Regions from separate parts of the Marinomonas sp. FW-1 genome, predicted to be linked through region 2. Evidence: predicted binding sites of a transcription regulator. Region 2 holds the regulator's gene; the other holds the start of a gene.
The links. Region 2 encodes FliA, which starts transcription of late flagellar genes. Its sites were predicted from a motif close to CTAAAGTTNNNNNNNNNNCNGCCGATA; they were not measured.
Positions count from the first base shown of each region.

Region 1: a site for FliA is predicted at 1,299-1,325, ahead of flgK (flagellar hook-associated protein FlgK). Genes of this name have one in related genera too.

Region 1 is NZ_CP025987.1:868,542-871,968, reverse strand. Features, by position in the region: gene flgK (flagellar hook-associated protein FlgK) at 1-1,246, opposite strand, end outside; gene flgJ (flagellar assembly peptidoglycan hydrolase FlgJ) at 1,485-2,477, opposite strand; gene C1X04_RS04035 (flagellar basal body P-ring protein FlgI) at 2,486-3,427, opposite strand, start outside.
Region 2 is NZ_CP025987.1:1,000,682-1,004,108, reverse strand. Features, by position in the region: gene C1X04_RS04670 (protein phosphatase CheZ) at 1-779, opposite strand, end outside; gene cheY (chemotaxis response regulator CheY) at 789-1,181, opposite strand; gene C1X04_RS04660 (RNA polymerase sigma factor FliA) at 1,224-1,961, opposite strand; gene flhF (flagellar biosynthesis protein FlhF) at 2,059-3,351, opposite strand.

The DNA of each region.
Region 1 (3,427 bases), 130 kb from region 2:
CGTTATCGTCAATGGCACTCATATTATCAATACGAATATCAATGCCAAGTTCGTCTATCTTAACGTATCCATCACTGTCTTTTGTGAGTGAGACAGGATCAAAAATAATATTCTGCTCCGTTGAATTGCCTTTTTCATCAATTCTTTTTATTGAAAAGCGATTATCGTCCGTTTTGGTTAACTCAAAAGTCTCTTTTGTGATTTTAGCTGCTTCACCATCCGATACCTTGACTGAAATATCTTTAGCCTTGTTAATATTTTCTAGGGATGAATAGACTTTTACTTCCCCTAAAGAAAATAGGTTTTTACCTGCCTGGCCGTTACCATCAATACCTTTTTTATTCTGAGTATTCATAGCATCAGCTAACGCAATGGCGTGCTGCCCTAAGGTTCTATCAGCATAGACACTAAATTCAGATCTATAGTCAACAAGCCCACCAACACTTCCGCCTAAGCCTTGTGTTTTTAAAGCCACTTCATAGTCACCAAAGCTCACCACCAAATCAATTTTTTTGGGTTGCAATTGATTTGGTCTAACTTTAATTTCTGTCGGGTTTTGGTCCATAACCAACGGCTGACCATTTGCCAACTGTATTGTCATCAACCCTTCATCGTTAAATTGAGCGTTGATATCTAGATATTCAGATAAATCCTTAGCCAACAACTCTTGTTGATCTCGTAACTCATTGGCTGGCGATCTAGAGAGACCTTCTTGTCTCAAAATTTGTTTATTCAGACTTGAAATTTTTGATGTAATGGCATTTACATCTTTCAAAGATGAAGAAAGCTGTGCATCTACCAGCCCTTCCTGATCACTCACCACACCAGACAAAACATGATATTGCTGCACTAGATTAGTAAGGCTAGAGTGGGCCAACTGCCGCAATGACGAAGACGTAGGATCGTTATTAACCGTCTGTAATGCATCAAAAGATTTATTCAGATATGTGTTCAAAGAAATACTGTCTTCTGCCAACAGATTGTCAGAAGTCGAAATCATCGAATGATAGGTATCGTAATAGGAATGTGTCGAGGTATCAGTACGCACTTGCTTACTAACAAAATTATCAACCAGGCGTGCAGTATCACGAAGTACGACACCTCCTACAGGCGAACTAGTGGTGTCAGTCCTTTGGCGGCTATAACCCTCTGTATCCACATTGGATGTGTTCTGCCCTGTCGTATTAATACGGGCATTACTGGACTGAAGTCCAGACAAACCAATTGAATATAAATTTGAGCCCATTGCTCACACCTCTAGTACGTTTTCAAAATAGCCAAGCTTTAAAAGCCCGCTCTAACGACTAAGGATGCAAGAAGTTTACCAATGCTTCTATTTAGTAGAATTTAATTTCGAAATATTTTCTTGAAAGAGAGTGCAAAACAAATGAAAATAAGAAAAAAGGTAACTTTAACAACACAATATAGGATTTTAGGCGATTTTATTTAAAAATAAAAAAGCGCCAAGACGGCAAGAAAAAAGCCTACAACCGCTGAAACCATTCGCTTGAAAGGATATTTTCAATTTTTTCAGCGTATTTAGGGTCTGTAGCATAGCCGCCTTTTTGCAAAGAAGCGGCAAACATTGACGCGTCATCCCCAGCATTAATGGCATCTTTATACCGCTCACTAGAAGACAAAAAATTCGCATAATCTTCAAAGCTTTGCGAAAAAGAATCGTAAGCCCTAAACGCGGCTTTCTCTCGCCGAGCAACACCATCACGAAACTCTAAGGTATTCACAACGGCCCTATCGCCCTGCCAACGAGTATCGGCTTTAATGCCAAATAAATTAAAACTGGCCGCACCATCTTCTTTAGCAATAGGGTATTTACCCCACCCTGTCTCCAATGCTGCTTGAGCCAATATAGCCTTGGGGTTTACCCCTAACTTTTCGGCCGCTCGCTGAGCATGAGGCCAAAGGTTATCAACAAATTCCTGCGGGGATCCAAATACAACAGAAAGTGCGGAAGGGGCAGCAGTAGAAGAGGACTCGTCTGCAGCGCCAGTAGACGCTTTTTGCTTAGCCTCTTGCTGTACAGATTCAATAAACTCCGTCGACGCACGATGCGCCAAAGCCTGAATTCGAACCAAGTCCTGTTTTGCCACTTGATTTAAAAAGTCAGTATCTCCACGCTGTTTGGCTTCAGGAGAGCTGATACGGGCCTGCTGCTGTGTTTGATACTGACGAATAAGTGCGTCAGATAAGCCAATACCACCAGAACTCGCTAGACTCTGCGACATCTGAGAGTCCATCATTTCCTGATACTGCTTTGTTTGAGCACTAGCAAACAAACCACTTCCGATTGCCTCGTTAGTGCTACGCATATTTTTCAACAGCATGTTAATGAAAATGGATTCAAATTGCTGAGCCACATCTTTTAACGCGCCATCAGGGTCTTTTTGCGCCTTAGTTTTCAAGTCAGTCAAGGTCGAAAAGTCAGCAAAAAAGTCTTGTTTGGGCGGCACTGAGTTCATAACCAAATCTATATCACCACTAAATCTGCATTAATAGCACCAGCTTGTTTTAAGCCTTCCAATATCGCCATAACATCACCTGGCGCTGCGCCAACCTGATTAACGGCACGTACAATATCATTCAATGAAGCACCTGGGTCAAACACAAACATACGACCACTATCAGGGGCTATTTCAATTCCCTCACGAGGCGATATGATTGTCTCTCCGCCGGTTACTGTTCCATCTTGACCAACTTCAGGTGGCACCTCTTGAATTGTCACAGTTAAGCTACCATGAGTAATGGCGGCAGGTGAAACTTTGACATGCTGACCAATAATAATGGTTCCAGTACGAGAGTTCACCACAATACGAGCACGCTCTTCAGCAACTTCAACATCCAAGTTTTCAAGAATAGACAGATAAGTAACACGTTGACTTGGGTCTCTTGGCGCCGATACTCGAATAGACGTAGCATCTAGAGTTGTTGCCACACCAGGGCCAAGGAGGTTATTAATCTTATCTGATACTTGCTTAGCCGTTGTGAAATCTGGGCGATTCAAGTTAAACGTCAAGGTGTCACCGGTATTAAAGCTACTAGGCACTATACGCTCAACGCTGGCACCGTTAGGAATTCGCCCAACAGTAGGCACGTTAACGGAATTTCTTGAACCATCAGCGCCTAAGCCACCCACAACAAGGTTACCTTGCGCAATTGCATAAACAGCCCCATCCGCACCCTTCAATGTAGAAAGCAAAAGAGTACCGCCTCGTAATGCGCTTGCGTTACCAATAGAAGAGACCGTCACATCAATTTTCTGACCTGGCTTAGAAAAAGCCGGCAAGGTCGCCGTCAAAGAAACCGCTGCCACGTTTTTAGACGTTGCATTCACTCCATCCGGCAAGGTCACACCAAACCGAGACAACATGCTTGCAAAGCTCTGATTGGTAAATGCGGTACTGTCGCCCGT
Region 2 (3,427 bases):
AGACTTGATAGCAAGTCGTCTACTTCGTCTTGACTATTCAGTACTTCAGGGTTGTTTTGTTTATTAATAGCTGGGCCATGTCCACGAGTGTCATCGTGTTCAGACTCTTTCTCTTTGTGTTCAATTCCGGAGATACTATCAACGCGTCCAGCAACAGCAACGAGATGCACAAGTTTTTCTTCTACATCACGAATTAAATCATTCACTCTAGCGATAACTTGACCTGTTAGGTCTTGATAACCTTGCTCTAGAAGAATTGTGTTGAGGTTTGAATGCAAGGTAGTGGCACTATCGTCCGCATACGATAAGAAGACATCAATACGTTTGTATAAGTCTCTAAATTCTTGCGGTGTTAAATCTCGCTGAATCAAACGACTCCAGTCTTTGCGTAGCTCTCTCGCCTGGCTTTGTAGTTCGCTAGCGACAGGAACACTACTATCAACCATATCCATGGTTTTATTAGCAGCTGCACTAGTCGTTTCGATAACATAATTCAATCGATCCGAGGCATCAGTAATTTTGGTAACAGACTCGCTCCCGCCCTCACCAACAACAAGGTCCATTGAATCAACCTGAAAATCACGAATAGCATCATGCAAACTTCGAGTTAAAAAACCCACTTCGTTATAGAAACTATTATGTCGGGCTTCGCTCAGCTCTTGAATCTTTTTAATTGCACCACTAAAGTCACCGACTTCAATGTAATTTAAAAGCTCAACTGCGCCGTCTTTAACTAGATTTTCAAAATCCCCTAGTCCAGATCCCAATATCTTTGACATCTACATTTCCTATTTCGCAGCATCTATTCGTTCGAATATTTTCTCAATTTTTTCTTTGAGAGCCACCGCAGTAAACGGCTTAACAACATAACCATTCACCCCAGCCTGAGCTGCAGCAATAATTTGGTCACGTTTCGCCTCTGCCGTTACCATAAGAACAGGAATGCTTTTCAATTTTTCATCTGCACGCACGGCACGAAGTAATTCGATCCCTGTCATACCTGGCATATTCCAATCGGTAACGAGAAAATCAATCGTACCGGCTTGAAGTATGGGTAACGCAGTCGTCCCATCATCAGCTTCGACTGTATTGGTAAACCCTAAATCCCGTAGTAGGTTTTTAATGATTCGTCTCATTGTCGAGAAATCATCAACAATTAGGATCTTCATGTTTTTATCCAATGCAACCTCCACACCCTAAAGGTAATATTACACAACTCATAATTAATCTCGCCAATCGCTTAATCTAGCTTTCAATCTCATAGCCGCTTGACTATGAATTTGACTAACCCTTGATTCACTTACGCCTAACACTGCACCAATTTCTTTCAAGTTAAGTTCTTCATTATAATAAAGTGACAAAACTAACTTTTCTCTTTCCGGTAGGTTATCAATTTCTATTGCCAATTGATTTTGAAATCCGCCTTCTTCAACTAAAGAATATGGTGCATTTTCAACTTCGGATTCAACGCTATCTAGATTATTTGTATCAGAGTCTAGCATTTCTTCATAGCTAAACAACTGAGTAGACATAGATGAATGAATCATTTCATGATATTCATCCATCCCTATATTCATATGCGCTGCTACTTCCATATCTGAAGCTTCTCGTCCCAGGGTCGCTTCCAATTCTTTTATGGCGTTAGCAACTGCTCTACCATTTCGTCTTACTGAACGAGGCGCCCAATCTGTTTTTCGCACCTCATCCATTATAGAACCGCGAATACGGATTCCCGCATAAGTTTCAAAGCTGGCGCCTTTCGTAGACTCAAAGCGTTTATACGCCTCAATTAGCCCCATCATGCCAGCTTGAATCAAATCGTCTATATCCACACTATCAGGCAATCTCGCCAATAGGTGATAAGCAATTTTTTTCACTAAATACCCGTATTGTTCAACAATCGCATCAATTGAGAGCGTTGCTTTTTTGGAGTATGTGTTATATCCGTTTTTGGTCTGCATAAAAATAGTCTAAGCAACCTTTACCATTTAAGTTAGTTGCGCTAACTAACTGTACTACATAGTTTGGCGCAACGCTTTCAGTAATAACATAATTTTACTAACTACCATACTTTAGTGACCCATAAAGCTGACTGTAGTGTTCTGCTGTATAAACAGCTCTACTAATCAGGTTATGAGCACGAGCAGGTTCGATATCATCAGGTATTCTTTGTCCATCTGCGATATAAACAACAGGAAGACCTTCTTCAATAACTACACTAATCGCTTCGCCAAGTGAAGCTGATTCGTCAAGCTTACTTAAAACACACCCATCAAGCTGCACCTGTGAATATATTTCAGTCACGGTTTTCAGAACTTGTCTTTGGCTTGTGCAAGGCAATACTAATAACTTCTTAAGGCTGGCCCTTGCTCGTTTCATCATTAACAATTGGCGCTCAAGATTAGAATCTCTTGGATTCATACCTGCCGTATCAACCAATACCAAAGAGTAATGCGCGTATTTTGCTAACACTTCATTTAAATCTGAATACTCATTAACAACTTCAACGGGAACATTTAAAATACGCCCAAACGTTCTCAGTTGTTCATGAGCAGCAATTCGATAGGTGTCTGTTGTAATTAATACAACACCTTCAGAGCCATGTTTCAATACGTGCTGGGCAGCAATTTTACCGATTGTGGTTGTTTTACCAACACCAGTAGGGCCCATAAAGGCAATACAGCCGCGTAATTCATTAGAGCCTGAGCGAATAGGTATATAGTCAGCCAAATGTGCCAATAACCTATTCCAGTCATCTTCACGGCCTTTTAGATCTATATCATCCATCAGTCTAGACACAACAAACTCAGACAACCCTAACCCTTTTAACTTTTCGCGGGCTCGAGTCTCAACAGAAGATTCTTTGGCAGAGCTACGGTTGTCATTTTGCTGATGCTGTTCCAGCATAGCCCGAACACTTTTCAGTTCGCGCTCCATGTCCTGCAATTGCTTAGCATTATCACTATTTTTAACAGATAAAGCCTCTTCAACAGCTGGATCTTCCTTATCTTCAGGCAGTGGCGGCATTTCAATCTGAGAGTTTTGACGCGGTGAAGTATAGGAAGGTGCGTCATTCTGAGGTAGCGTGGTTTGTTGCTTGGCTCGTTCTATGCGTTCTAAATAATTCGCACTAGGATCGACCGAAGTGTCAGGGCGCGAAGAGCTTGAGCTCGAACGTTTAGACGACATGCTAGAAGGCAAAGATCCATCGTAATCTAGAGCGGCAACAATTTCTATCTCGCCTGTTGGCAGACGTTGATTTGACAAGATAACCGCATCAGGACCTACGGCGTCACGAACTTTCCGTATCGCTTGGCGCATGTCTGGTGCTCGAAACCGCCTAATTTGCATGAATACCTTAATCCTTACAGTTTATTTTTCTTACAAATCCATAGCTTACCCGAAAGATTCCGATAAATATAGATAC